Regions from separate parts of the Streptomyces arenae genome, predicted to be linked through region 2. Evidence: riboswitches for the same ligand, from Rfam matches in the RefSeq annotation. Region 2 holds a riboswitch; each other region holds the start of a gene.

The links. A riboswitch is a leader RNA that binds a small molecule or an ion and turns the genes downstream of it on or off. The one in region 2 is predicted to bind S-adenosylmethionine.
Region 1: linked by a shared signal. The riboswitch ahead of thrC (threonine synthase) and the one ahead of MB828_RS06115 (ABC transporter substrate-binding protein) in region 2 are both predicted to bind S-adenosylmethionine.
Region 3: linked by a shared signal. The riboswitch ahead of MB828_RS35150 (amino acid ABC transporter permease) and the one ahead of MB828_RS06115 (ABC transporter substrate-binding protein) in region 2 are both predicted to bind S-adenosylmethionine.

What each region holds. Positions count from the first base shown of each region.
Region 1 is NZ_JAKQYH010000090.1:156,329-166,263, reverse strand. It holds gene MB828_RS42830 (cold-shock protein) at 1-107, opposite strand, end outside; gene MB828_RS42825 (MoaD/ThiS family protein) at 577-852, opposite strand; gene thrC (threonine synthase) at 968-2,254, opposite strand; SAM riboswitch class I at 2,273-2,415, opposite strand; gene MB828_RS42815 (glucosyl-3-phosphoglycerate synthase) at 2,573-3,517, shown strand; gene MB828_RS42810 (alpha,alpha-trehalose-phosphate synthase (UDP-forming)) at 3,590-5,035, shown strand; gene otsB (trehalose-phosphatase) at 5,103-5,969, opposite strand; gene MB828_RS42800 (DUF3263 domain-containing protein) at 6,028-6,261, opposite strand; gene MB828_RS42795 (ABC transporter substrate-binding protein) at 6,280-7,548, opposite strand; gene MB828_RS42790 (ROK family protein) at 7,678-8,619, shown strand; gene nagA (N-acetylglucosamine-6-phosphate deacetylase) at 8,619-9,845, shown strand.
Region 2 is NZ_JAKQYH010000010.1:278,582-288,516, reverse strand. It holds gene MB828_RS06120 (M4 family metallopeptidase) at 1-1,911, opposite strand, end outside; SAM riboswitch class IV at 2,565-2,674, shown strand; gene MB828_RS06115 (ABC transporter substrate-binding protein) at 2,926-4,575, shown strand; gene MB828_RS06110 (ABC transporter permease) at 4,572-5,654, shown strand; gene MB828_RS06105 (ABC transporter permease) at 5,658-6,605, shown strand; gene MB828_RS06100 (dipeptide ABC transporter ATP-binding protein) at 6,598-8,265, shown strand; gene MB828_RS06095 (dipeptidase) at 8,262-9,482, shown strand; gene MB828_RS06090 (LLM class flavin-dependent oxidoreductase) at 9,920-9,935, shown strand, end outside.
Region 3 is NZ_JAKQYH010000072.1:214,704-224,638, reverse strand. It holds gene MB828_RS35170 (hypothetical protein) at 1-353, shown strand, start outside; gene MB828_RS35165 (hypothetical protein) at 422-1,231, opposite strand; gene MB828_RS35160 (hypothetical protein) at 1,503-1,649, shown strand; gene MB828_RS35155 (glutathione S-transferase C-terminal domain-containing protein) at 1,839-2,702, shown strand; SAM riboswitch class IV at 2,780-2,891, shown strand; gene MB828_RS35150 (amino acid ABC transporter permease) at 3,276-4,256, shown strand; gene MB828_RS35145 (amino acid ABC transporter ATP-binding protein) at 4,253-5,041, shown strand; gene MB828_RS35140 (ABC transporter substrate-binding protein) at 5,124-6,149, shown strand; gene MB828_RS35135 (GNAT family N-acetyltransferase) at 6,199-6,945, shown strand; gene MB828_RS46760 (putative leader peptide) at 6,990-7,085, shown strand; gene MB828_RS35130 (LLM class flavin-dependent oxidoreductase) at 7,149-8,357, shown strand; gene MB828_RS35125 (NtaA/DmoA family FMN-dependent monooxygenase) at 8,380-9,753, shown strand; gene MB828_RS35120 (LLM class flavin-dependent oxidoreductase) at 9,750-9,935, shown strand, end outside.

The DNA.
Region 1 (9,935 bases), on a different contig from region 2:
TCCATCTGGATCGCGCTGTAGTGGACGAAAACATCCGCACCACCGTCGACCGCGATGAAGCCGTACCCCTTCTCCGCGTTGAACCACTTGACGGTGCCCTGAGCCATGCCTAACTCCCCTATTACTGGCCCTTGCACAGATCCACACTTCGCGGATCCGGGTCAGACCTCACCCCCCATTGGTTGGGGGCGTGCGCCGGAACGCGTCGACCGCGGCTGAATGTATCTGTCCAACTGCCGTCTGCAACAGGTCAATCGGACGAGAATTCTGGGCGGGAAGGGTCCGGAATGTAGCGAGAATTCGGCCGAATTCAGGGCAAGTCGGGCCCCATAAAAGCCACAAAAGCCGCATACGACCCACACACTTTGGCTACTTCTTGGCGGGCTCGCGGTATCGAATAACAGGGCCCGTGACCCGGAGATCCGGACCGTGTTCCCCAACTGTACCGCGCTCAACCACACAGAATTGCCCCCTCCGCTTCTCTCGCGGAGGGGGCAATCGATTGAACAATGGGTGATGGCTGTTACCGAAGGTAATGTTCGGTCATTCGGCCATCACGTCAGGCGGCCGGGGCGCTCAGCCGCCGGCGACGGCCGGGATGATCGAGACGCCGGCGCCGTCCGGGGTGGCCGTCTCCAGGCCCTGCTCGAAACGCACGTCGTCGTCATTGACGTACACGTTGACGAAGCGGCGCAGCTTGCCCTGGTCGTCGAGGACGCGGGCGGCGATTCCGGTGTGGCTGTTCTCCAGGTCGGCGATGACCTCGCCGAGGTTCGCGCCCTCGGCGGTGACCTCGGCCTTGCCGCCGGTGTAGGTGCGCAGGATGGTCGGGATGCGGACGGTGACGCTCACGTGTGAACCTCCGGTAGCTGTGTGGCGCCCCTTCAGGGGCGCGGGACCGAGTCGATGTGCGGCTGCCGCCGCGCGGGCGCGACCAGCCCCCACCGGCCCGCGGAACGACGACTGCCTACTGGGTCAGCCCAGCCTCACGGAACGACTCGAGAGTGGGCCGGATGGTCGCCGTCAGACCGGTCCCCGCGACCGCGTCCAGCGTCTTCAGTCCGTCACCCGTGTTGAGTACGACGACCGACTTCGACGGGTCGATGAGCCCGTTCTCGATGAGCTTCCTGGTGACTCCGACGGTCACCCCGCCGGCGGTCTCCGCGAAGATGCCCTCGGTCCGCGCGAGCAGCTTGATCGCGTCGACGATCTGCTCGTCGTCGACGTCCTCCACGGCGCCGCCGGTACGCCGGGCGATGTCGAGGACGTACGGACCGTCGGCCGGGTTGCCGATCGCCAGCGACTTGGCGATGGTGTCCGGCTTCTGCGGCCGGACCACGTCGTGACCCGCCTTGTACGCGGTCGACACCGGGGAGCAGCCCTCGGCCTGCGCACCGAAGATCTTGTACGGCTTGTCCTCGACGAGCCCGAGCTTGATCAGCTCCTGGAGCCCCTTGTCGATCTTCGTGAGCTGCGAGCCGGAGGCGATCGGGACCACCAGCTGGTCCGGGAGCCGCCAGCCCAGCTGCTCGCAGATCTCGTACGCGAGCGTCTTGGAGCCCTCGGCGTAGTACGGCCGCAGGTTGACGTTGACGAAGCCCCAGCCCTCGCCGGCCGGGTCGCCGATCAGCTCGGAGCAGAACCGGTTCACGTCGTCGTAGTTGCCCTCGATGCCGACGAGCTCGCCGCCGTAGATCGCGGCCATCACGACCTTGCCCTGCTCCAGGTCGTGCGGGATGAACACGCAGGAACGGAAGCCGGCCCGGGCGGCCGCGGCACCCACCGCGCCGGCCAGGTTGCCGGTGGAGGAGCAGGAGAGCGTGGTGTAGCCGAAGGCGCGGGCGGCCTCGACGGCCTGGGCGACGACCCGGTCCTTGAAGGAGTGCGTCGGGTTGCCGGAGTCGTCCTTCACGTACAGCCCGCCGGTGACCCCCAGCTCCTTGGCCAGGTTGTCGGCCTGCACCAGCTTGGTCCAGCCGGGGTTGATGTTCGGCTTGGTCGTCACGTCCGCCGGGACGGGCAGCAGCGGCGCGTAGCGCCAGATGTTCGCGGGTCCCGACTCGATCCGCTTCCGCAGCTCCTCGGCGTCGTAGGCCGAGAAGTCATACGCGATCTCGAGCGGGCCGAAACACTCCTCGCAGGCGAAGACCGGGCCGAGCGGCACCCGGTGCCCGCACTCGCGGCAGGACAGCGCCGTGGCGGGGCCGAGGTCTACGGTCTTCGGGGAATCGGTTGCAACAGTCTGCGCAGCCATGTGAGGCGAGGCCCTTTCTCCTCATCTTCCTCACGACGCATCTCGCCGTGAGACGGATTTGGCACCTTCCCTAGCCGGGAGCCTCGCTGAGAGCACGAGTACCGACTGGAGGGTTGCCGGGGCTTCATCGGGCCGTTTCCCTCTGCCCCTCTGGATGAGCTGTATTCGGTTGTCAACGGGCGGTGGCCCCAGGACATGCGATGGTCACCGGCGTTGTTCAAGACTGTAACCGAAGGCCAGGACAGTTGAGATAGTCGTCCGTACCGCGAGATGGATCACACCTCGCAGTGTGATCGTGACAGTGAGGAGCCGCTGACTGTGCTGGAAGAAGTCGAGCGCTGGCTGGCCACCCGCTCCTGGTCCGTGAACGACCGCCCGCTGCACCGGATACTCGCCGCCAAGCAGCGCACCGGTCAGTCCGTCTCCGTCGTGCTGCCCGCGCTCGACGAGGAGGAGACGGTCGGCGACATCGTCGCCGTCATCCGCCACGACCTGATGCGGCAGGTGCCGCTCGTCGACGAGATCGTGGTCGTCGACTCCGGGTCCACCGACCGTACGGCGGAGGTGGCCGCCGCGGCGGGCGCGCGGGTCGTCCACCGTGACTCGATCCTGCCGCGCATCCCCGCGGTCCCCGGCAAGGGCGAGGTCCTCTGGCGCTCCCTCCTGGTCACCACCGGGGACATCGTCTGCTTCGTCGACGCGGACCTCAGGGACTTCTCCTCCGACTTCGTCACCGGGATCGTCGGCCCGCTGCTGACCGACCCCGGCGTGGACCTGGTCAAGGCGATGTACGACCGCCCGCTGGCCGGCGCGGCCGGGCAGGGCGGCCGGGTCACGGAGCTGATGGCCCGCCCGCTGCTGAACATGCACTGGCCGCAGCTGGCCGGGTTCGTGCAGCCGCTCGGCGGCGAGTACGCGGCCCGCCGCGGCCTGCTGGAACAGCTGCCCTTCCCGGTCGGCTACGGCGTGGAGCTGGGCATGCTGGTGGACGCCCTGCACCTGGTCGGCCTGGACGCCCTCGCCCAGGTGGACGTGGGGGTCCGCAAGCACCGCCACCAGGACGGCCAGGCGCTCGGCCGGATGTCCGCCGCGATCTACCGCACGGCCCAGCTGCGGCTGGCCCGCGGCCACCTGGTCCGCCCGGCCCTGACCCAGTTCGAGCGGGGGGAGAACGGCTTCGAACCGCGCACGTACTCCGTGGACACGGAGGAGCGGCCGCCGATGGTGGAGATCGCGGAGTACGCCGAGCGCCGGGTGGCGTGACCTCGTATACCTTCCGGGCGTCGGGCACAGCCGTACGTTTGAGCGTTTACGGGCCGGGCTAGGTTCAGGCGTATGGCTTCTCCCCTTGCTTCCACCGGCGGTGCCGAAGTACTGGTCGCGTCGAACCGCGGCCCGGTCTCGTACGAGGTGCGCCCTGACGACCCGGCCGGCGCGCTGCACGTCAAACGGGGCGGCGGCGGGCTGGTCTCCGGGCTGTCGGCGATCGGGCCGGACGCGAACGCGGTGTGGGTGTGCGCCGCGCTGGGCGACGGCGACCGCGAGGCGGTCCGCCGGGCCGCGGGCGGCCGGCTGCCGGCGGCGGACACCGGGGGCCAGCAGGTCCGGATGCTCGACATCGACGCGGACGTGTTCTCGGACGCGTACAACGGCGTCGCCAACTCGGTGCTGTGGTTCGTCCACCACATGCTCTACCAGACCCCGCTGGAGCCCGTCTTCGACGCGGAGTTCCGGCGCCAGTGGGCGTCGTACCAGGCCTACAACCGCGCGTTCGCCGAGGCGCTGGCCGAGGAGGCGGGCGAGGGGGCGGTGGTGGTCATCCAGGACTACCACCTGGCGCTCGCGCCCCGGATGCTGCGGCAGCTGCGCCCCGACCTGCGGATCGGCCACTTCTCCCACACTCCCTGGGCGCCGCCGGACTACTTCCGGCTGCTGCCCGACGACATCGCCGCGGAGCTGCTGAGCGGGATCCTCGGCGCCGACCACGCGGCGTTCCTGACGCGGCGCTGGGCGGACGCGTTCGTCGACTGCTGTCACGCGGTGCTGGGCCCGGGGATCCCCTCCTCGGACACCCGGATCGGGGTGCACGGGCTGGGGGCCGACGCGGACTTCCTGCGCAAGCGGGCGCACGAACCCGACGTGGCCGAGCGGATGCGGGCGCTGCGCGAGGAGATCGGCGGCGCGGATCGCCGGACCGTCGTGCGCGTCGACCGGACCGAGCTGTCGAAGAACATCGTGCGGGGGCTGCTGGCCTACCGGCAGCTGCTCGACGACCACCCCGAGTGGCGGGAGCGGGTGGTGCACGTCGCGTTCGCGTACCCCTCGCGGCAGGACCTCGCCGTGTACCGGGAGTACACGGCCGAGGTGCAGCGGGTCGCCGACGAGATCAACTCGGCGTACGGCACGGCGGGCTGGACGCCGGTGGTGCTGCACGTCAAGGACGACTTCGCTCGGTCGCTCGCGGCGTACCGGCTGGCCGACGTGGCACTGGTGAACCCGATCCGGGACGGCATGAACCTGGTCGCGAAGGAGATCCCGGTGGTGTCGGACGAGGGGTGCGCGCTGGTGCTCTCGCGGGAGGCGGGGGCGTACGAGGAGCTGGGCGAGGACGCGGTGGTGGTGAACCCGTACGACATCGGGGGGACGGCGGAGGCGCTGGCGCGGGCGCTGGCCATGCCGGCGGGGGAACGGGCGGAGCGGTGCAAACGCCTGTCGGCGGCTGCGACCGCGTTGCCTCCCGCGGCTTGGTTCCTGGAGCAGTTGGGTGCGTTGAGGGGGTAGGTCGTCGGGTGCGGGACGGTGGGGGCTGGTCGCGCAGTTCCCCGCGCCCCTTAAGGGGCGCTGCCCCTTAAGGGGCGCTCTGGTGAGCCAGGTTCTTCAGGAGGCGTACGACTCCCTCCGGGCCGTTGACCACCAGGTCGGCTCGGTCGGCGAGGTCGGTGACCTCCTCGCTGCCGCTGCACACCAGGAGGCCCGGGACGCCCTCCTCGCGCAGTTTCTCGACCGCGGCGAAGGCCGGGATGTCGCCCAGGTCGTCGCCCGCGTAGAGGACCGCGCCCGCGCCGATCTCCCTCGCGAACTCGCGGAGTGCCACACCCTTGTCCATGCCCGGGGGGCGGAGCTCCAGGACCAGGCGGCCCGGTTCCACGATCAGGCCGTGCCGGGTGGCCAGGTCGGTCAGGGGGGCGCGGAGGGCGTCGAAGGTGGCCTGGGGGTCGTCGGCCCGGCGGGTGTGGACGGCCACCGCGAAGCCCTTCTCCTCGATCCAGGTGCCGTGCGCGGCGCCGACGCGGTCGAGCAGGGCGGGGAGTTCGGCGCGGACGGCCGCGATGCCGGGGTGCGGCGGCGGTGCGGTGAGCCGGCCGGTGGCCGCGTCCCAGCGTTCGGCGCCGTAGTGGCCGAGGACGACCAGGTGCTCCAGGCCGGGGACCTCGGCGAACCCGCCGTGGCGGACGGCCACCTCGGCCGGGCGGCCGGTGATCACGGCGACGGCGGCCACCTCGGGCGCGAGGGCGGCGAGGGCCGGTACGGCGTCCGGGTGGGCCCGCGCCTGCTCGGGGTCGGCGACGATCGGCGCGAGCGTCCCGTCGAAGTCGAGCCCGACGAGGGCGGAGCGGGGCCGCGCGAGGAGGGCGGCGAGCCCGTCGCGGCCGGCGGGGGTGCGTGGCGTCGGGAGGGGTTCCGTGGCGTGGGGGTCCGTGCTGTGGTTGCCCATACGGCTGACAGTATCCGAGCGCCCTGGTTTCAAGCGTCCCGAAGATCCCCTGCGACCCTCACCGCTCCGCGCGCCGCGCCTCCCGCACCCTCCGCAGCCGGTTCACCGTCACCGGGTCGTGGGCCAGCGCCCGCTCGTCGTCCAGCAGCGCGTTGAGGAGCTGGTAGTAGCGCACGGGCGCCAGGTCCAGCTCCTCCCGTATGGCCCGTTCCTTCGCGCCGGGGCTCGGAAAGCCCCGGCGTTCCAGAGCGAGGATCGTCAGCTCGCGTGCGCCCAGTTCTTGCCGGTCCATGCCGAGAACCGTACGCGTTCAGCCGGTCGCCGCCGCCGTACGGCTGTCCGCGAGGGCCGCCTCGGCCTGGATCGCCGTGAGCACGCTGGTCGGGTTGCCGGACGGGCTGACCGCCGTACCGATCTGCTTCTTGAGGTCGGCGCTGACGGCCGCCCAGGACGTCTTGCCCGCCGGGTACAGCTGGGACGTCGGCAGCTCCTCCAGGAAGGGGCGCAGTTGCTTGTCCTCGGCCCGGCCGGAGTCGGTCATCGTCTGGGACGCGGAGGTGGTGACGGGCAGCAGGCCGTACTCACGGGAGAAGTCGAGGACGTTCTTCTCGCTGTAGACGTAGTTCAGGAAGTCGCCGACCTGCTCGGCGTGGCCGTTCTGCTTGAACGCCGCCATCCAGTCGGTGACTCCCATGGACGCGGTGCTGGTGCTCTGGCCGCCGCGGGCCGGCATCGGGACCGCGCCGAACTTCACGCCCTTCTTCTCGGCCTGCTTGATCAGCGTGGGGTGCCCGTTGAGCATGCCGACCTGGCCGTCGGCGAACGCGGCGAACGCGGTGGCGCGGTTCAGCTTGCCGGGGGCGGTCGGGCCGGTCAGGCCCTTGCCGACCAGGTCGTCCTTGAGCCAGGTGAGGGTGTCGATGTTCTGCGAGGAGTCGATCGTGTAGGTGCCGGTGTCGTCGGTGTAGCCGCTGCCGCCGCTGAGCAGCCACTGCATGGTCTCCGCCTGGGCCTCCTCGGGGCCGAGCGGCAGCGCGTACGGGTACTTCACGCCGTGCGCCTTGAGCGCCTCGGCGTCGGCCGCCAGCTCCTTCCAGGTGCTGGGCGGGGTGATGCCGGCGTCGGCGAAGAGGGTCTTGTTGTAGAAGAGGACGCGCGTGGACGCGGCGAACGGTATGCCGTACTGCGCGTGGTTCCACTGGCCCGCCTCGGCGAGCTGGGACGGGAAGTCGGCCTGCACGGGGATGGAGAGCAGATCACCGGCCTCGTACAGTTTGCCGGCCGCCGCGTAGTCGGCGTACGAGCCGATCTGCGCCAGGTCGGGTGCGTCGTCGGCGGCGACCATGTCCTTGACCTTGCGGTCGACGTCGTTCCACGAGTAGACGGTGACGTCGATCTTCACCCCGGAGTGCTGGGCCTCGTACGCCTTGGCCAGCTTGTCCCAGTACTTCTGGGAGCTGTTGGCGGCGGAGTCTCCGTAGTCTGCGGCGACGAGTCTGAGGGTGACGTCCGATGATCCGGTCGTCCCACAGCCACCGAGGACCGCCGTCATGCCCAGAGTGGACACCACCGCGATCATTCCTGCCTTACGCCGCCGCACCCGCACTACCTCGATCTAACTGTGTCGCCGTTCAACATGTGGACACATAAGGTCTACACCACGCAAGTGGACTAGACCTCTTGAGGGTCCACGGGCCACACTGTTCCCGTGAGACATGTCATCGCCCTGGACGTGGGCGGCACCGGAATGAAGGCCGCGCTCGTCGGCCCGGACGGCGAGCTGCTTCACCAGGACCGCCGGGCGACCGGCCGCGACCGCGGCCCCGACGCCGTCGTGGCCGCCATCCTCGACTTCGCCGCCGACCTGCGCGCCCACGGCGAACAGCAGCTCGGCGAACCGGCGGCCGCGGCCGGCGTGGCGGTACCGGGCATCGTCGACGAACGGGCCGGCACCGCGGTCTACGCGGCCAACCTCGGCTGGCGTGACGTCCCGCTGCGCGCGCTCCTCGCCGACCGCCTCGGTGTCCAGGTCGCCCTCGGCCACGACGTCCGCACCGGCGGTCTCGCCGAGGGCAGGCTCGGCGCGGGCCGGGGAGCGGACCGCTTCTTCTTCGTGGCGCTCGGCACCGGAATCGCGGGCGGCTTCGGCCTGGACGGCCGGGTGGAGTCGGGCGCGCACGGCTTCGCGGGCGAGATCGGCCACATCGTCGTACGACCGCAGGGCGCGCCGTGTCCCTGCGGGCAGCGCGGCTGCCTGGAGCGGTACGCGTCGGCGGCGGCGGTGAGCGAGGCGTGGGCGCAGGCCTGCGGCGACCCGGACGCGGACGCCGCGGACTGCGCGAAGGCCGTCACGTCCGGTGACCCGAACGCCGTACGGGTGTGGGGCGGGGCGGTGGACGCCCTGGCCGACGGCCTGGTCACGGCCCTCACGCTGCTGGACCCGCGCGTCCTGATCATCGGCGGCGGCCTGGCGGAGGCGGGAGACGTGCTCTTCGAGCCCCTGCGGGAGGCGGTGGAACGCCGGGTGACCTTCCAGAAGCTCCCGGCCGTCGTCCCGGCCGAACTGGGAGACACAGCCGGCTGCCTGGGCGCGGGACTCCTGGCCCAGGACCTGTTGAAGACGACGACTACTGCGGAGGTAACCCCCTGATGGCTGTTGACAAGCGTAAGGACAGCGCCCCCTCAGGGGCGCGGGGAACTGCGCGATCAGCCACGACGCACCCGCAGCCGGGGTCTGCCGGACTGGTCCTCCACGGTGCCCGCACAGTCCTCCCGACCGGAGTGGTCGACAACGGCCACCTGGCGGTCGAGGGCACGAAGATCGCCGCCGAAGCCCCGCCGAACGCCCAGCTGATCGACCTCACCGGCCACTACCTGATCCCCGGGTTCGTCGACCTCCACAACCACGGCGGCGGCGGAGCCTCCTTCAGCTCGGGCACCGCCGAACAGATCCTCACCGGCGTCCACACCCACCGGCTGCACGGCACCACCACCCTGGTGGCCTCCACCGTCACCGACGACATGGACGTCCTCGCCCGCCAGGCCGGCCTCCTCTCCGAACTCGCCGAGCAGGGGGAGATCGCCGGGATCCACTTCGAGGGCCCGTTCATCTCCCCGTGCCGCAAGGGCGCCCACTCCGAGGCGCTGCTGCGCGACCCGGACCCGGCGGAGGTCCGCAAGCTGGTCGACGCGGCGCGCGGGCACGCGAAGATGGTCACGCTGGCCACCGAACTCCCGGGCGGCATCGAGTCGGTACGACTGCTCGCCGAGCACGGCGTGATCGCGGCCGTCGGCCACACCGACGCGACCTACGAGCAGACGGCCGAGGCGATCGACGCGGGCGCCACCGTCGCCACCCACCTCTTCAACGCGATGCCGGCGCTGGGCCACCGCACTCCCGGCCCGATCGCCGCCCTCCTGGAGGACGAGCGGGTCACGGTGGAGCTCATCAACGACGGCACGCACCTGCACCCGGCGGCGCTTCAGCTGGCGTTCCATCACGCGGGCCCGGACCGGGTGGCGTTCATCACGGACGCCATGGACGCGGCGGGCGGCGGCGACGGCCGCTACCTGCTGGGCCCGCTGGAGGTCGAGGTCACGGACGGCGTCGCCCGGCTGGTGGAGGGCGGTTCGATCGCGGGCTCGACGCTGACCCTGGACCGCGCGCTCCGGCGGGCGGTGACCGTCGACGGGCTGCCCGTCGAACACGCCGTCGCCGCGCTGTCCGCCAACCCGGCCCGGCTGCTGGGCCTCTACGACCGCGTCGGCTCCCTGGAGCCCGGCAAGGACGCCGATCTCCTCGTCCTGGACGCGGACTTCACGCTGAAGGGCGTGATGCGAAAGGGCACGTGGCTGGTCGCACCCGAACTTCCCTGAACATCACCGTGGTTCGAGAGACGGCGACCTAGGCCCGGCCGCCGTCTCTTTGGCATGATCGAGGCCCCCGACGAACGCCACGGTCGCACC
Region 2 (9,935 bases):
CCGCTGGGTCGCGGAGGCGCCCGTGTCGTCGGTGACCGTGACGGTGACGTCGCTGGTCCCGAGGGTGGTGGGGGTGCCGGATATCAGTCCGGTGTCGCTGATGGTCAGTCCGTCCGGCAGTCCGGTCGCGGTGTACGTGAGGCCGGCGCCGGAGTTGGTGGTGTAGGCGTTCGCCTGGAGGGACACCGCCTGCCCGACGCCGCTGATCTGGTCCGCGATCGGTGCCACGTTCACGCCGAGCGCGATCCGGCTGCCCACGTTGATCGCCGCCCAGGCATCGGCCACGGCGAGGTAGGAGGGGCTGTAGGCGCCGAAGAGGTCGGCCGCGGCCTGGAGGGTGGCGGTACGGGCGCCGGCGTAGTCCGTGCTCGACGTCATGTAGGTGGTGAGCGCCCGGTACCAGACGCGCTGGGCGTTCTCGATGCCGATGCCGGTCACCGGCTGACCGTCGTAGGTGGGGCTGTCGTACGACACCCCGTTGACGGTCTTGGCTCCGCTGCCCTCGGAGAGGAGGTAGAAGAAGTGGTTGGCGGGGCCCGACGAGTAGTGGACGTCGAGGCCGCCGAGCGACGAGCTCCAGGAGTCCTTGGACGCGCCGTCCTTGGAGGGCTTGTCCATGTAACGCAGCGGAGTGCCGTCGCCGTTGATGTCGATCTTCTCGCCGACCAGGTAGTCCGGGACGTCGGCCGGCAGGTTTTCGTAGAACTCGACGGCCGCGGCGAAGATGTCGGAGGTCGCCTCGTTCAGACCGCCCGATTCGCCGGAGTAGGTGAGTCCGGCGGTGGCCGCGGTGACGCCGTGGCTCATCTCGTGCGCGGCGACGTCGAGCGCGGTCAGGGGGTGGGTGTTGCCCGACCCGTCCCCGTAGGTCATGCAGAAGCAGGTGTCCGACCAGAAGGCGTTGACGTAGTTGTTGCCGTAGTGGGCCCGGCTGTAGGCGGCGACGCCGTCGTTGCGGATGCCGTTGCGCCCGAAGACGTTCTTGTAGAAGTCCCAGGTGGCCGCCGCGCCGAAGGCGACGTCGACACCCGCGGTCTGCCGGTTGGCCGGGGTGCCGTCGCCCCAGACATCGTTGTCGTCGGTGAAGAGGGTGCCGGTGCCGGAGGTGCCCTGGTTCAGGTCGTAGGTGCGGTGTCCGGCGCGGTCGCCGTCGACGAGCTGGTAGGTGGAGCCGGAGAGCGTGGTGCCGAGGGGCACGGTCCCGTTGAACTGTCCGGTGCCGGTGCCGGTCTCGATCCCCTGGTAGCGGAAGAGCTGCTTGCCGGAGACCGCGTCGGTGATCACGTGGAGTTCGTTCGGGGTTCCGTCGTCCTGGAGTCCTCCGACCACGGACTCCCAGGCCAGGGCGGGTTTGCCGGAGGCGGCCCAGACGACGAGACGGGGGCTGCCGTCGAGCGTGCCGTGCACGGCGCCCGCCTTCGCCGCGGCGGTGAGGGCGCGGGCCTTCGCCGTGGCCGCGGAGATCCGGGCCTTGACGGACGGAACCGCGAGGTCCGCCTTGGCGGCCCGGGACACGGTCAGACGGCCGGCGCTGTCGTGGACGACCAGGTCACCGCCGAGGACGGGCAGACCGGCGTACGTGCGCTCGTAGCGGGTGTGCGTCGTGCCGTCGGCGTCCCGGCTGACGTCCTTGACTACGAGCTTCTCGTCGGCTCCCAGGCCCAGCGTCTTCGCCGTGGCGGGGGCCTGGGCCGTGGCGCTCTTCAGCAGGGCCGTGCGCCGGGCGGGTGAGAGCGGGGCGGGGGCCGCGCCGGCCCTCGGGGTGGCGTGGATCCTGGCGGGGGCGGGTTCGCCGGCCGCGGCCAGGGCGGTGCCGTGCTGGAGTCCGGCCGCGAGCAAGGTGGTTGCCGCGGTCAGCGCCAGGGTGACGCTGTGTCTGACACGACGGTGGTGACGGTCCTGCCGGGACATGGCGTTCTCCTTCTGTGGGGTGGTCGGACTCGGTGGAGCCCGGGAGAGCGGAGCGGCTGGGTCGAGCCGTCCGGCGCCGTGCGGGTGAAGGGAAAGGGGGAACGGGGGAAACGGGAAAACGGGGGAAGCGAGGGAAACGGGGTGGAGCCGGGTGGGGCGCGGTGCGACGGAGTGACGTCTGCTCGGCCGCGCCCTGACGAGGTGCCGGGAAGTACCGCGAGGCACCGGGGAAGTGGGGGCGGAAGATGTGGGTGTCGCGTGAGGCAGCTGTGCGTTCACGGTGAACGCCCGCAGAGCAGATTGACATCCGGCGATCGCGATTGTCATGAGCGCAACATGACAACGGCCGGAACTGGCGGTTGCGAGCGGGGGTTTCGAACCCCACGGCACCGGTTTTCGGCCGAAGCGGCCCGCACGTCGGCGCCGGTGCACGAGATCACGGTCGTGGCACGGCGAACGGCGGCAGACCTGGCCGAACCGGTCGGCGCGGCGGGCCGCCCGGAACGGGTCGAGCGGCACCGCGGGGGGGGCCGGAGCCCTCCACGCCCGGCCCCCGCACACCGGGGAAGGACGCACCCACGACGCGTACTGCCCGGTCGCGAGGGCAAGTACCGTCTTGACGGCGGGAAATGGGCCGATCTACGGTGTGCGCGAGCCACGAGTTCCGGTGATCAAGCCCTGGCTGGCCGGACGGCAACCCTCGACGCAGCGGGGTGCCCCAGGTGACGGCTCGGCGGATTCTCTCTTTCTGCAAGTGCGCTCACATCGACCGCGCGGTCGGTCCGGGACCTGGAGGATGGCATGGCGAACGCCGTGATGCTGTGCTCCCGGCGCCATGTCGACCTGCTGCTCGTGTCCAGCTGTCTCTGTCAGGGCTGACCCCGCCCCGCGTCCGGTCCGCGACCGGCCGCCCGTGCGCACGATCCCCTCCTCCCCTCGCGCGAACCCGACCGCGGCCGCATGCCCATGCGCCGCGACGGCCGCGCGCACCCCGACGCGGAAGCAGAGACACCCATGGCACTTCACCACCCCGCGACGCCGAACAGACCCCTGCGGTCCGGTCTCGGCGCGCTCTCCCTCGGCACGGCGTTCCTGCTGGCCCTGACCGGCTGCACCAGCAGCAAGGACGGCAGCGCCACGAGTTCCGCCGCCGCGCTCACCGTCGGCACGACCGACCAGGTGACCGGTCTCGACCCGGCGGGGTCGTGGGACGCGGGCTCCGGCACCATCGAGAACGAGGTCTACGCGACCCTGCTCAGCCAGCCGAACGGCTCCGCGAAGGTCTCCCCCGACCTCGCCACCGGGATCAGGCTGACCGGGCCCAAGGAGTACACGGTCACCCTCCAGAAGGGCCTGAGGTTCGCCAACGGCCACGAACTGACCTCCTCGGACGTCAAGTTCAGCTTCGACCGGGACCTGCGGATCGCCGACGAGAACGGGCCGTCCTCACTGCTGTACAACCTCGCCTCGGTCGCCGCGCCGGACCCGACGACCGTCGTCTTCACCCTCAAGTCCGCAGACGACACCCTGTTCCCGCAGGTGCTGTCCACGGCCGCCGGACTCGTCGTGGACGAGCAGGTCTTCCCCGCCGGGAAACTCCTCGACGACAAGGCGATCGTCGCGGCCAAGCCCTGGAACGGCCCGTACGGCATCACGAGTTACGACAAGAACTCGCTGGTGTCCTTCACCGCGAACCCGCGCTACCAGGGCCGGCTCGGCACCCCGAAGACGAAGAACGTGCGGCTCAAGTACTACACCGACGCCAGCAATCTGAAGCTCGACGTCCAGCAGGGCACCATCGACGCCGTCTACCGCACGCTCACCACCGCCGACCTCGACGACCTCGCCAAGCAGAAGGGCGTCGAGGTGCACACCGGATCCGGCAACGGCATCCGCTACATCGTCTTCGACTTCGCCACCCAGCCCTACGGCACGAAGACGAAGAACGCCGACAGCAAGAAGGCGCTCGCGGTCCGGCAGGCCGTCGCGGACTCCGTCGACCGGGCCCAACTCGCCCAGCAGGTCTACAAGAACACGTACCAGCCGCTCTACAGCTCCGTCCCGGACGGCCTGACCGGCGCCAGCCCCTCCTTCAGGTCCCGCTACGGCGACAAGAAGGGCGGCCCCGACAAGGCCGCGGCGGCGGCCCGGCTGAAGGCCGCGAAGGTGAGCACCCCGGTCACCCTCGACCTCCAGTACAACAGCGACCACTACGGGTCGTCGTCCGCCGACGAATACGCCCTGATCAAGAGCCAGTTGGAGGCAACCGGGCTGTTCCGGGTGAACCTCCAGTCCACCGAGTGGACCCAGTACGGCAAGGACCGGGTCAAGCACCTCTACCCGCTCTACCAGCTCGGCTGGTACGCGGACTACCTCGACGCCGACAACTACCTCTCGCCCTTCTACTCGGCCAACAGCTGGGTCGCCAACTCCTACGACGACCCCGCCGTGCGCAAGCTGATCCAGCGGGAGGAGACCGAGACGGACGCCACGAAGCGGACCGGACTGCTGAAGCAGGCGCAGGACCGGGCAGCCGCACAGGTGCCGCTGCTGCCGCTGCTCCAGGGCTCCACCGCCATCGTCACGCGCAGCGACGTCAGCGGGGTGCCGGCCGAACTGGACGCGACGTACCAGTTCCGCTGGGCGGGGCTCGCGAAGAAGTGAGCACTCTGACGCAGGAGACCCCGGGCGCCGTCACCACCCCGGCCGACGGCGCCGCCGGGTACGGGCTCGCCCGCTACCTGGTGGTCCGCTTCCTCCTCATCATCCCCACCGTACTGATCCTGGTCAGTCTGGTCTTCTTCCTGATGCGGCTGACCGGCGACCCGGTCAGCGCCGCCTTCGGCGACCGTCTCACCCCGGACCAGCTCCAGGCCAAGATCCATCAGGCGGGCTACGACCGGCCGTTGCTCACCCAGTACCTGGACTACCTGCGCTCACTGGCGACCGGCGACTTCGGTCACACCGTCACCGACAACCAGCCGGTGAGCCACGTGCTCACCACCTACGGCGCCGCGACCGTCGAACTGGCCTGCTACGCACTGCTGGTGGCGCTGGTGGTCGGTGTCCCGCTGGGCATGGTCGCGGCCTCCTACCGGGACCGGGCCCCGGACGCGGCACTGCGCCTGTTCGCGATCCTCACGTACGCCACCCCCGTGTTCTTCGTGGGGCTGCTGCTGAAACTGGTCTTCGCGATCCGGCTCGGCTGGCTGCCCTCGTCGGGCCGGGCGGGCACGGGTGTCCAGCTCTTCCTCCAGGACCAGACGAGCACGACCGGCATCTACCTGATCGACGCGCTGCGCAGCGGCGACGGCACGGCGATCGCGGACGTGCTGCGGCACGCCGTACTGCCGGCGGTGACCCTCGGCCTGCTGGTGGCCGGTGTCCTGCTGCGGCTGGTGCGCACGAACCTGATCGGCACGCTCGGCGCCGACTACGTGGACGCCGCCCGCTCCCGTGGCGTGGCCCCGCTGCGCCTGGTCACCCACCACGCCACCCGGCCCGCGCTGATCCCCGTCGTCACCGTGCTGGGCCTCCAGGTCGCCGGGCTGCTCGGCGGGGCGGTGCTGACCGAGACCACCTTCGAGTGGAAGGGCCTCGGCTACGAACTGGCCCACTACCTGACGGCCCGTGACTTCCCGGCGGTGCAGGGCATCGTGGCACTGTTCGCCGTCGTGGTGGCGGTGACGAACTTCCTCGTGGACGTGGTCGCCGCCCTGATCGACCCGCGAGTGAGGTACTGAGCCATGACGCTGCTTCTCGTACGACGGCTGCCGTCACGGCTGCGCACGGGCGCGGGGGTGCAGCGGGCGATGCTGCTCACCGGTGCCGTCCTGACCGGCCTGTTCGTCCTCACCGCCGTGCTCGGACCGCTGGCCGCCCCGTACGGCTACGCCCAACTCCGGGAAGGGGCCCACCTGTTCGGCTCCCAGCAGCACCCGGGCGGGGCCCATCCGCTGGGCACCACCATCGCGGGCTACGACGTGCTGTCCCGGACGATCTGGGGCACCCGGACGGCCCTGCTGATCATCGTCGCCGCGCTGCTGCTGTCCGTGCTGCCCGGTACCGTCCTCGGCCTGGTCTCCGGCTACCTCGGTGGCCGGCTGGACCGGCTGCTGGTGGGGCTGGCCGACGCGCTGTACGCCTTCCCTCCGCTGCTGCTGGCCATCGTGATGTCGATCGTCATCAGCGGGGGCAGGTCGAGCCTGGCCGGCGGCCTCGGCGCGGGGGCCTGTTCGGTCGCGGTGTCCTTCGTGCCGCAGTACTTCCGGGTCGTACGGGCCGAGGTGATCCGGGTCAAGGCCGAGCCGTTCGTCGACGCGGCCCGGGTGATCGGCACCGGGCCGTGGCGCATCATGACCCGGCACGTGCTGCGCAACTCGGTGCGCACCCTGCCGCTGATCTTCACGATCAACGCCTCGGAGGCCATCCTCACCCTGGCCGGGCTGGGCTTCCTGGGCTTCGGCATCGAACCCAACTCCGGTGCGGAGTGGGGCTACGACCTCAACCGCGCCGTCGCCGACGTCACCTCGGGCATCTGGTGGACTGCGCTCCCGCCCGGCCTGGGCATCGTGCTCACGGTGCTGGGCACGACCCTGCTCGGCGAGGGCCTCACCGACCTGGCCGACCCACGGCTGCGGCGCCGCTCAGGCACCCCCGCCGCCCCCACGGACGGAGCCGGGGACGATGAGTGACCTGCTGCGCGTCGAGGACCTGCACGTGGACTTCGCCACCGACGCCGGGCGAGCGCCGGCGGTCCGCGGGGTCAGCCTGTCCGTCGCCCCGGGTGAGGTGCTGGCCCTCGTCGGCGAGAGCGGCAGCGGCAAGACCGTCACCGCCCGGTCGGTCCTCGGGCTGCTGCCCGGCACCGCGACCGCCCGGGGCCGGGTACTGCTCGGCGACGGCACCCGCGAGCCCACGGAGGACGTGCTGACCGCGTCCGCCGCCCGACTGCGCGCCCTGCGCGGCACGCACGCCGCGATGGTCTTCCAGGAACCCGCCACCGCGCTGAACCCGGTCCTCACCATCGGCGGACAGCTCACCGAGGGACTGCGTGCCCACGGACGCGGCGGCGGCCGGGCCGGACGGCGGGCCCTCGCCGTGGAATGGCTCGACAGGGTCGGCATCCCCGATCCGGCCGTCCGGGCCGGGCACTATCCGCACCAGCTGTCCGGCGGGCAGAAGCAGCGCGCCGTCATCGCCATGGCGCTCGCCCTGGGCACCCGGCTGATCGTCGCCGACGAGCCGACCACCGCCCTGGACGTCACCGTGCAGGCGGAGATCCTGGAACTGCTGCACCGCTGCCGCACCGACTTCGGCACCGCCGTCCTGCTCATCACCCACAACATGGGGGTGGTCGCCGACCTGGCCGACCGGGTGGCCGTGATGCGTGCGGGCCGTGTGGTGGAACAGGCGCCGGCGCGGAACCTGTTCGCGGCGCCCGCCCATCCGTACACCCGCGAACTCCTCGCCGCCGTACCCGACTTCGGGACGGGCGCCCGGGAGCAGCCGGCCGCGGCGGCGGACGGCGCACCCGTCGTGCGGGCCAGCGGGCTGGTCGTCGAGCATCCGGGGCGGCTCGGCCGCAAGGGCTTCCGCGCGGTGGACGGGGTGAGTTTCGAGATCCGGCCGGGCGAGGTGCTGGGCCTGGTCGGCGAGAGCGGCAGCGGCAAGACCACCATCGGGCGGGCGATCGCCGGACTGACCCCCGTCACGAGCGGTGAACTGGAGCTGTTCGGCGCGCCGTTGACACGCAGGCGCGGATCGGCGGGACGGATCGGGTATGTCTTCCAGGACCCCGCCACCAGCTTCGACCCCCTCCTGACGATCGCCGAGAGCGTCGCGGAACCGCTCGTCGTGCACCGGCGCGAGCTGGGCGCCAAGGAGATCCGGGCGCGGGCCGGGGCGCTGCTCGAAGCGGTGCAGCTGCCGCGCGGCCTCGCGGACCGCTATCCCCACGAGCTCAGCGGCGGACAGCGGCAGCGCGCCGCCCTGGCCCGCGCCCTCGCCCTGCGGCCGACGCTCCTCGTCGCCGACGAACCGACGTCGGCACTGGACGTCTCCGTGCAGGCCAAGGTGCTGGACCTGTTCGCCGAGCTGCAAAGGGAGTTCGGCTTCGCGGCGCTGTTCGTCAGCCACGACCTGGCCGTGGTGGAGCGGGTCGCCGACCGGGTGGCCGTGCTGCACCGGGGCCGGATCGTCGAGGAGGGCTTGACCGGCCAGGTGCTGGGCAGCCCTCGGGACGACTACACCCGCCGGCTCGTCGCCGCCCTGCCCGTGCCGGACCCGGTGCGGCAGGCGAGGCGCCGGCGGCAGGCCTCCGATGTTCTCGAGGAAGGAGTGGCCGGCGCATGACGGACGGCTCACTGATCGACGAAGTACTGCGCGGCACCCCGGTCTTCGACGGCCACAACGACCTGCCGGTGGCGCTGCGCGCACGGTCCGGCGGCAGTGTCGAGGGCCTCGCGGAGGGCCGGCCCGACCTGCACACGGATCTCCCGCGGCTGCGTGCCGGCGGGGTCGGCGCGCAGTTCTGGTCGGTGTACGTCTCGTCCGGGCTGCCGGAGCCCGAGGCCGTGGTGGCGACCCTGGAGCAGATCGACGCCGTCTACCGGCTCGCCGCCCGCTACCCCGACGCGCTGCGGATCGCGTACACCGCTGCCGAGGTCGAGACCGCGTTCGCCGAGGGCCGGATCGCCTCGCTGCTCGGCATCGAGGGCGGGCACAGCCTCGCCGAGTCACCGGGGGTCCTGCGGTCGTACGCCCGGCTGGGGGTGCGCTACGTGACCCTCACCCACAACGACAACACCTCCTGGGCCGACTCGGCCACCGACGAGCCCGTGGTCGGCGGTCTGAACGCCACCGGCCGGGCGATCGTCGCGGAACTCAACCGGACCGGCGTGCTGGTGGACCTCTCCCATGTCGCCGAGTCCACCCAGCGCGCCGCCCTCGCCGTGTCCACCGCGCCGGTCCTGTTCAGCCACTCCTCCGCCCGCGCGCTCAACGACCACCCGCGCAACGTGTCGGACGGGGTGCTGGAGCTGCTGCGGGACAACGGAGGCGTGATCCAGCTGACCTTCGTGCCGTACTTCGTCTCCGCGGCGGCCGCCGACTGGAGCCGGGCGCTCCAGGACGAACGCGCGCGGCTCGGGCTGCCCGCGACACCCTGGGCCTGGCCGCGCGCGCCGCGCCCCGGCGAGGACCCGGAGCGGGTCGCCGAGGAGTACGCGCGGGCCTTCGCGGCGGGGCCCGATGACCGGCTGAAGGGCTGGCTGGACGCCCATCCCCGCCCCGAGGTGACCATCGCGCAGGTCGCCGACCATGTGGAGCACGCCCGTGCGGTGGCGGGCGTGGACCACATCGGGCTCGGCGGCGACTACGACGGGGTGGACCACCAGCCCGTCGGTCTCGCCGACGTCTCGGGCTATCCGGCCCTGCTGCGGGAACTCGCCGACCGCGGCTGGTCCCGCCCCGAACTGGAGGCCCTGACCGGCCGCAACGTACTACGCGTCCTGCGCACGGCCGAGCACCGGGCCACCGAGCCCCTGTGGCCCACGGCCCCGCTGCGCTGAACGACCGCCGGTCGCGGAGGCCCCGGCCGGTGTGGAGTGTGTCGCGTGTTCTTGACAGCTGCCGGGGCGGGGGACGTACGGTGAACCGATCGGTTTTGGACGGGTGGAGGCCCCCTGATGCACGGACCCGGAGCGGCACCGCGGAGTGCGTGCTCCGGCGTGCGGCTGGTCGTCCGCCGGCATGTCGACTACTGCCTCACCTGCTCGGCCGTCTGTTCCTCCGCGCGCCGCTGACCTCGGCCGGCCCGCGCCAGGTCCCCGCGCCCGCTCCGACGGGTCCCGCCGTCGCGGCCCCGTGAGTCCCCGCGCCGTGCCCCCGCCCGTCGGGCACCGCGGTCCGTCTCGTCCTTCCCTCTCCCTGCCAGTACGGCCGTACCCGGCGCTCCGCCGTGGGCCAGCGGTCGTGAACTCCCGTGTCCTCCCGGAAGGAACACCCATTGTCCGGCCCCGCCC
Region 3 (9,935 bases), on a different contig from region 2:
CCACCCAGTACCGGGGCCGGCTGCTGCCCGGCGGGCGCCTCAACCCGGGGGACCGGCTCGTCAGTCCGAACGGGCTCAACGTCCTCGTGATGCAGCAGGACGGCAACCTGGTCGAGACCATCCCGCGCGGCCGCGTCGTCTGGCAGAGCGGCACCCACGACCCGTACTCCGTGCTGTTCATGCAGAACGACGGCAACCTGGTGGTGGTCGCGCCCGGCAACCGCCCGGTCTGGGCGTCCGGCACCGCCCGCCGTCCGGGCTCGGACCTGGAACTCCAGGACGACCGGAACCTGGTCGTCTACGCGCCCGGCCATGTCGCCGTCTGGGCGAACAACACCGCCGGCCAGCCCTGAGCGGCCGAACGGTGAGCCCTCGACCGGCGGCTCTGGACCGGCGGTCCTGAGGCCGGCGGCGCTGGGCGCTAGTCGAACTGGCTCGGCATCGGGGCCGGGGTCTTGCCGGCGAGCACGTCCTTGAGGCGCTGGGCGCCGTTCTGTACCGCCAGCGTGGTGCTGTCGTGGTCGACGGCGTCCAGGGCGCCGTTGGTGACGGCCGCCCCGGACGCGCCGATCCGCAGCACCGCGACATCGGTGACGTAGGTGACGGGCTGCCCCTCGCTGGTGCCCTGCACGGTCACCGTCAGGGCCGCCCGGCCGTCGCCCACGTCCGGGACCTGCGCCGAGACGACCTGGATCGTGCGCTTGTCGCCGTTCTTGCCGGTGGCCGTGAACTGGTTGCACTTCTCCGGCAGACTCTTCAGCCAGGTCAGCGTGGAGTTGAGGCTGTCCGAACCGTAGTCGCCGACCTGGTACAGCATCCGGGCGGTGTCCGAGGTGAAGCCGCGCAGCGCGGAGGCGCCCGAGGCGCGGCCGAGCAGACTGTCGGAGTACAGGCCGTCGAGCAGCCGCTGGCAGTCGGCCGCGTCGGCCTTGGCGGTGAGGAACGCGGCCACGTCGACCTTGCCGACCAGCATGGTGTTGCGCCAGGTCGCGGCGTCCGTGGCCAGCTGCCAGTTGTCCTCGACGTCGGCCGGCGTGATCAGCGCCGCCTGCGCGCCCGCCCCGGTGAGGGCGGGGGTCGGCGACGGGGACGCGGGGGAGCGCTCGGCGGCGGGCGAGACGGCCGCGGCTCCGGAGCCGTCGCTCCCGCCCGAACAGGCGGCGGTGGCGAGCAGGGCCCCCGCCGCCAGGGCCGCGGCGACCACACGCGCGGGTCGGGACGGACGGGTCATGGCGGCTGCCTCCTCGGGAACGCGGTACGTCCCTCCACGGAAGGCGCCGCTGCGCCCTCGCGGGGAACGCGGGTACGTCCTTCCACGCCACCATCCGTTCCGGCCGCCGACCACCCGCGCGTGCCGTTCGGGTGAGCGCCGGGGACGCGGGGGAGCCGTGCACCACCGCCGGCGGGGCGAAGCCGGTGTCCCAGGCGTGGACGCCCTCTTGACGCCGGGCGGAGCCGGATCGACACTCCAGTTGGGAATCCTATAGAAAAGGTAGGGAAAGATGGATCGGCTGCGCGCGGTCACCGGCACGGAGCGCCGAGAGTGCCGTACGCCCTGGCCGGCTTCCCTGTTCAGGTCCCCGCTGCTCACCTCCCGGCTGCACATCGACCTGCTGCGGGTGTGCAGCGCCATCAGCCGTACGGGTTGACCGCCCGCGCCTCGCCGCCCGGTACGACCGCCCGCGCCCCGCCGCCCGGTACGACCGCCCGCGCCCCGCCGCCGGGCACGACCGCCCGCGCTTCGCCGCCGCCCGCGCACCGTCGCCCGGGCCGGCGCCCGCCCACCGACGAACGCTTCCGCCGCGCGTACGTCCACGCGCCCGTACCCGGGGAGACGCATGTCCATCACTCCACTCGCCGCCCTTCCGTCCGTCCGCACCGCGCCCGCCTTCCGCGGCCGCATCGGACGGGACGCGCGCAGCGGTCACTACGCCGTGCCGGGCCGCTACCGGCTCCACCTCGCCACGGCCTGTCCCGACGGCCTCCGCATCGCCGTCGGCCACAGCCTGCTCGCCCTCGACGACTGTTGTCCGGTGACCTTCCTGCCCGCCGTCCCGGACCACCCCGACGGCAGCCACACGGCACTGCGCCCGCTGTACGAGGCCAGCGCCCACCGCTACTCGGGACCGGCCCTCGCACCGGTGCTCAGCGACGACTGGTCGGGCCGGATCGTCTCCACTCACGGCCGGGACATCCTGCGCGACCTCGACCGGCACTTCGGCGACGGCGTCACGCGCCTGTACCCGTGCGGTGCCGAGGCCGAGATCGAGGCGGTCGAGCGACTGTGCGCCGAGGACATCGAACAGGCCGCGCAGCGTGCCGGCCGGGAGGGCGGCGACCCACGGGCGCTGGAGACCCTGCTCGCCGCGCTGGGCGAACTGGAGCACCGGCTCACCGGCGTCGAGTTCCTGGTCGACGGTCGACTGACCGCTGCCGACGTCGAGTTGTGGGTGACCCTGGTGCAACTCGACACCGTGCACCGCAACCACCTGGACGCCTCCGCCGTGCACCGCGTCGCCGACCACCCGGTGCTGTGGGCCTACGCCCGGCGGCTTGCCGCGCACCCGGCCTTCGGCATCCACCTCGACCTCGACGGCATCGCCCGCCGCCACCACGGCCGTTGCCAGGGCCTGGAAGCCGCCGGCGCGGCCGTCCAGATCCTGGACTGGGCCGGACATGCCGCGGACGCTTCCCGCAGGTGAGAGCCGATTCAACTGTTCCGCCAACTGGACAGGCGTTGACATTTCTTCGGGCGGCTGCCTAACTTACGGACCAGAACGGTCAAGAGCGTCAGCATCAAGCCCTGGCTTGCTGACCGGCAACCCTCGCACCGCGGTGGGGTGCCCCAGGTGACGACCCGACCGAATGACGACGTTCGGTAAGCGCGCGGCCCAGCGGGCCACCAAGTGACAGGTGACGGACATGTACGCAGCTTCCAGCACGGCCCCGCGCCGCGCCGCGGGCTGCGTACAGCCGTACCCGAGTCCGCTCGTCGCCGACCGTGCCGTCGACCTGCTCCGTGTCAACAGCGCCCTGTGTAGCGCGTGTACCGCACCGGGCTGTGCCCGCTGTCGGGTCTGACCAGGCTTTCCCGCCCCGCACCCGCAGCATCGCGCCTCAGCGTTCCTGACGAAAGCACCGGCCGTCCGGTGTGACGCCGCCCGCCCAGCCTCCGTGTCCCCCGCGCCCCCGCGCCCCGTGCCGTGCCCGAACACGGCACGGTGCCGCGTGCCCGGCCGCGGGACCCGAGGTGTCCGACTCCGCCGGAGCCCGCCATGAGTGAACCCCCAGGCGCCACCCTCGCCCCCGAGGCGCCGTCCGCCGCCGACGAACCCCCAAAGCCCCTCGCCGCCCAGCGCGTTCAGCCGCTGCGCAGGCCAGGGCGCTGGATAGCCACCGCCGTAGTCCTGGTCCTGGTCGCCCAGTTCGCGCACGGACTGGTGACCAACCCCTTCTACCAGTGGGACCGCTGGGGCTACTGGTTCCTGCGGCCGACCATCCTCGACGGGCTGGTCATCACCCTCGAAGTCACCGCCTACAGCGCGGTGTTGGGACTCATAGGCGGCGTCCTGCTCGCGCTGGCCCGGCTCTCGAAGAGCCCGGTGCTGCGTGCGGTCAGCTGGACCTACGTCTGGGCGCTGCGCTCCATACCGCTCATCGTCGTCCTGCTCTTCCTCTACAACTTCAGCGCCCTGTACAAGACGTTGAGCGTCGGCGTCCCCTTCGGGCCGGCCTTCTTCTCCTTCGACGAGTCGAAGCTCGCCACCGACATGGTGATCGCCGTCGTCGGCCTGAGCCTCAACGAGGCGGCCTACGCGGCCGAGGTGGTCCGCGGCGGCATCCTCTCCGTGGACCAGGGCCAGCACGAGGCGGCCGCCGCGCTCGGACTGCCCAAGGGCTACCAGTTCCGGAGGATCGTCTTCCCGCAGGCGCTCAGGTCGATCATCCCGAACTACGTCAACCAGCTCATCGGTCTCATCAAGAGCACCTCGCTGGTCTTCTACGTCTCGCTGCTCGACCTCTTCGGCACCGCGCAGAGCATGGGCTCCACCTACCCCGGCGACATCGTGCCGCTGCTGCTGGTGGTCACCGTCTGGTACCTGATCCTCACCAGCGTCGTCTCCGTGATCCAGTTCTACGTCGAGCGGTACTACGCCCGGGGCGCCACCCGCTCGCTGCCGCCGACCCCCTGGCAGAAACTGCGGGCCGGCCTCACCGACCTGCGCGCCCGCGTCCGCCGGGAGGCCGCCGTATGAGCATCACCGACACCCTGGAGACGGCACCCGCCGCCCTGGAGATCCACGACGTCCACAAGTGGTACGGCGCCCACCGGGTCCTCGACGGCGTCGACCTGACCATCCGCCCCGGCGAGGTCACCGTCATCCTCGGCCCGTCCGGCTCCGGCAAGTCCACGCTCCTCAGGGTCATCAACCACCTGGAGAAGCCCGAGATCGGTTACGTCAGCGTCAACGACGAACTGATCGGCGTGAAACGGCAGGGCGAGAGACTCAAGGAGCTGAGCGAACGCGCCATCCTGGCCCAGCGCAGCCGGATCGGCTTCGTCTTCCAGAACTTCAACCTCTTCCCGCACCTGACCGTGCTGGACAACGTGGCCGCCGCCCCCGTCGCCACCGGCAAACTGACCAAGCCCGAGGCCCAGGCACTGGCCAAGGAGCTCCTCGAACGCGTCGGCCTCGGCGAACGCGTCGGCGCCTACCCGCGGCAGCTCTCCGGCGGACAGCAGCAGCGCGTCGCCATCGCCCGCGCCCTCGCCCTGCGCCCCGGCGTCATCCTCTTCGACGAGCCCACCTCCGCGCTCGACCCCGAACTCGTCGGGGAGGTCCTCTCCGTCATCAAGGACCTGGCCACCAGCGGCACCACGCTCGTCATCGTCACCCACGAGATCGGCTTCGCCCGCGAGATCGCCGACCGGGTCGTCTTCATCGACGACGGCAGGATCGTCGAGCAGGGGCCGCCCTCCGAGGTCCTCGACAAGCCGCGGCACGAGCGGACCAGGGACTTCCTCAGCAAGGTCCTCTGAACCGCCGCACCCCAGACCTCCCCGCACCCAAGACCTCCCCCCACGCCCTCACCCTCATCACCGGCACCGACAAGGAACCGCCATGTCTACCCACTTCACCCGACGCAGCCTGATCAGAGGCATCACCGCGGCCACCGCCGTCGCCTCCCTCGCCACCGGGCTCGCCGCCTGCGGGGGCGACAGCGACGCGGCCACCACCACCGACAGCGCCAAGTCCGGGGAGGTCGTCGTCGGACGGGTCTCCAACGGCGCCGCCACCCAGACCACCATCAAGGTCTCCGAGGTCAAGTCCATCAGCGCGGAACTGCCCGCGGCCGTCCGCAAGAGCGGCAAGCTGGTGATCGGTGAGGGCGCCCTGCCCGCCGGCTTCCCGCCGCTGGCATACGTCGGCAGCGACCAGAAGACCCTCACCGGCTCCGAACCCGACCTCGGCCGCCTGGTCGCCGCGGTCTTCGGACTCCAGCCGGAGATCAAGAACTTCACCTGGGAGAACATGTTCGTCGGCATCGACAGCGGCAAGGTCGACGTGGCGCTCTCCAACATCACCGACACCGAGGAGCGCAAGAAGAAGTACGAGTTCGCCTCCTACCGGCAGGACAACCTCGCCTTCATCGTGCCGAAGAAGAGCACCTGGAACTTCGACGGCAACTACGAGAATCTCGCGGGCAAGACGGTCGCCGTCGGCTCCGGCACCAACCAGGAGAAGATCCTCCTGGAGTGGCAGTCGAAGCTCGCCAAGGAGGGCAAGAAGCTCACCGTCAAGTACTTCCAGGACAGCACCAGCACCTTCCTGGCCCTGAACAGCGGGAAGATCGACGCCTCGTTCGGCCCCAACCCCGGCTTCGCCTACCACAACAAGCAGACGGCGAACACGCCCAACGCCACCCGCACCGCGGGCACCTACTCCGGCGCCGGCGCCAGCCTCCAGGGCCTGATCGCGGCCACCGCCAAGAAGGACAGCGGCCTCGCCAAGCCCCTTGCCGACGCCATCAACTACCTGATCAAGAACGGTCAGTACGCCCAGTGGCTCAAGGCCTACAACCTCTCCAACGAGGCCGTCGCCAAGTCCGAGGTCAACCCGCCCGGACTGCCGCTCGACAACTCGTGACCGCCCGCACCAGCACGCCCGGCGGCTTACCAGGAAGGACTTCGCCTCCGTGACCGTCCAGACCGACTTCCGCGGAGGCGGAGCCCCCCTCACCCCCGACACCACACCGCTCGACAACGCCGTCTGGGCCGCCCTCACCGGCCCGCACGCCCACCTCGCGGAGAGGTTCGGCAGGGCCGCCCGCTACCCCGACGACGTCTACGCCTACGCGGCCCTCGCCGACGCCGCCGACCCGGCCGCCTGGGCCGATCTGCACACTCTCGTCGGCCCCGGGACGACCGTGAAGATCAAGCCCGTCGAGCAGGCACCGCCCGGCTGGGAGGTGGTCGGCGGCGGGCGGGGCGTCCAGTTCGTGGACACCGCGCTGCGGGCCGAGCCCGACCCGGAGGCGGTACGGCTCGGACCGCACGACGTGCCCGAGATGCTGGACCTGGTCGCTCGCACCGAGCCCGGCCCGTTCCGTACCCGGACCATCCAGATGGGCCGCTACCTCGGCATCCGGCACCGGGGCCGGCTGATCGCCATGGCGGGAGAGCGGCTGCGGCCACCCGGCTGGACCGAGATCAGCGCCGTCTGCACCGACCCGGACCATCGCGGCCGGGGCCTGGCCACCCGCCTGGTCCGCGCGGTCGCCGCCGGCATCCGGGAGCGCGGGGAGACCCCGTTCCTGCACGCGGCCCCGGACAACGCGACAGCCATCCGGCTCTACGAGTCGATCGGCTTCACCGAGCGCCTGCGCGGCCGCACCCTGCTGGTGCGCAGCCCGGGAACATCCGCGGACGCCCGGTTGTTGTGACTCAGGACGAGATGTACGCGAAGCAGGCCGAGGAGGTGCGGGACATGACACATGCGATCAGTCCCAGCCGCCGTACCGTCCTGCACACCCGGCCGCACATCGACCTGCTGCGCGTGGCCGGCGCGCTCTGTTGTTCCTGACTTTCCTCCGCCGCGTCCCTTGCACCAGGCGCGCCCTCGTACGGACCTCAGGAAGGCACCACTGTGTCCTCATCTCCCACTTCCCACCTGCACCTCGCCGTCGCCCTCGACGGCACCGGATGGCACCCCGCCTCCTGGCGCGAGCCGGTCGCCCGCCCCCGTGAGCTGCTCACCGCCGGCTACTGGGCCGACCAGGTCGCCGAGGCCGAGCGCGGCCTGATCGACTTCGTCACCATCGAGGACGGCCTCGGCCTCCAGTCCTCCCTCTACGGCGAGCCGGACGGCCGTACCGACCAGGTCCGCGGCCGCCTCGACGCCGTGCTCGTCGCGGCCCGGATCGCACCGCTCAGCCGGCACATCGGCCTGGTGCCGACGGTGATCACCACCCACACCGAGCCGTTCCACATCTCCAAGGCGATCGCCACCCTGGACTACGTCAGCACCGGCCGCGCCGGCGTGCGGGTGCAGATCTCCGCCCGCCCGAACGAGGCGGACCACTTCGGCCGCCGTGCCTTCCCGCCGTTCGATCTGGCGGAACTGGCCACCCCGGCCGGTCAGGAGCGGCTCGCCGAACACTTCGACGAGGCCGCCGACTACATCGAGGTCGTACGCCGGCTCTGGGACAGCTGGGAGGACGACGCCGAGATCCGGGACGCCGCCACCGGCCGCTTCATCGACCGGGACAAGCTGCACTACATCGACTTCGAGGGCGGCAGGTTCAGCGTCAAGGGACCCTCCATCACCCCGCGTCCGCCGCAGGGACAGCCGCTCGTCACCTCCCTCGGGCACCAGACGATCCCCTACCGGCTGATCGCACGGGGGACCGACGTCGGCTACGTCACCCCGCAGGACGCCGCCGAGGCCCGCGCGATCGTCGCCGAGATCCGCGCCGAGCAGGAGGCCGCCGGCCGGGCCGGCGACACCGTGCACGTCTTCGCCGACCTCGTGGTCCTGCTGGACGACGACCGGGCCGCGGCCGAGGCCCGCAAGGACCGCCTCGACGCCCTCGACGGGGGCGCGTACACCAGCGACGCCCGGATCTTCGCCGGTACGGCCGCACAACTCGCGGACCTCCTTGAGGAGTTCGCGGCCGAGGGGCTGACCGGCTTCCGGCTGCGGCCCGCGGTCCTCGGCCACGACCTGCCCCGCATCAGCCGGGACCTGGTCCCCGAACTCCAGCGCCGCGACCGCTTCCGGACCGCCTACCAGGCAGACACCCTGCGCGGCCACCTCGGCCTCGCCCGCCCCACCAACCGCTACGCCGCTGCCTGAGCCCGGAAGGACCCGCCCCGTCATGAGCAAGCCGCTGAAGCAGATCCACCTGGCCGCCCACTTCCCAGGCGTCAACAACACCACCGTGTGGAGCGACCCGGCCGCCGGCAGCCACATCGAGTTCAGCTCCTTCACGCACTTCGCGAAGACCGCCGAACGCGCCAAGTTCGACTTCCTGTTCCTCGCCGAGGGCCTCAGGCTGCGCGAACAGGGCGGCAAGATCTACGACCTGGACGTCGTCGGCCGCCCCGACACCTTCACGATCCTCGCCGCCCTCGCCGCCGTCACCGAACACCTCGGCCTGACCGGCACCATCAACTCCACCTTCAACGAGCCCTACGAGGTGGCCCGCCAGTTCGCCAGCCTCGACCACCTCTCCGGCGGCCGGGCCGCCTGGAACGTCGTCACCTCCTGGGACGCCTTCACCGGCGAGAACTTCCGGCGCGGCGGCTTCCTGCCGCAGGAGGAGCGCTACTCCCGCGCCAAGGAGTTCCTCGCCACCGCGAACGAGCTCTTCGACTCCTGGCGCGGCGACGAGATCCTCGCCGACCAGGCCACCGGCACCTTCCTCAGCGACGCCAAGGCGGGTTCCTTCGTCCACCAGGGCCCGCAGTTCGACATCCACGGCCAGTTCAACGTGCCGCGCTCCCCGCAGGGCCGCCCGGTCATCTTCCAGGCCGGCGAGTCCGACGAGGGCCGCGAGTTCGCCGCGTCCGCCGCCGACGCGATCTTCAGCCGGTACGCCACCCTCGAAGCCGGGCAGGCCTTCTACACCGACGTGAAGTCCCGCCTCGCCAAGTACGGCCGGGCCCCCGGTGACCTGCTGATCCTGCCCGCCGCCAGCTTCGTCATCGGCGACACCGACGAGGAGGCGGAGGAGATCGCCCACCAGGTGCGCCGCCAGCAGGTCAGCGGGGCGACGGCCCTCAAGCACCTGGAGTTCGTCTGGAACCGGGACCTGTCGTCGTACGACCCGGAGGGGCCGCTGCCGGAGGTCGACCCGCTGGTGAGCGAGGAGCACATCTCCCGGGGCCGCGCGCAGGTCCGGATGTACCGCGACCCGATCGCCATCGCCCGTGAGTGGCGGGAACTGGCCGAGGCCAACAAGTGGTCCATCCGCGACCTCGTGATCAACACCGGCAACCGGCAGTCCTTCGTCGGCTCCCCGGCCACGGTCGCCCGGACCATCAACGAGTTCGTGCAGGCGGACGTCTCCGACGGCTTCATCCTGGTCCCGCACATCACCCCGGGCGGACTGGACGTCTTCGCCGACACGGTCGTCCCGCTGCTCCAGGAACAGGGCGTGTACCGCACCGAGTACGAGGGCACCACCCTGCGCGACCACCTCGGTCTCGCCCACCCCGACCAGCGGCGCGCCGAGCGGGCCGCGTCGTGAAGTTCCTCGCGATCACCCTGATCGTGCACCGCCCGGACCCGGTCACCGGCATCCTGAAGCCGACCCACGACCGGTTCCGGGAGGTCCTGGACAACGCCGTGCTCGCCGAGGAACTCGGCTTCGACGGGTTCGGGGTGGGGGAGCGGCACGAGCGGCCGTTCATCTCCTCCTCGCCGACCGTC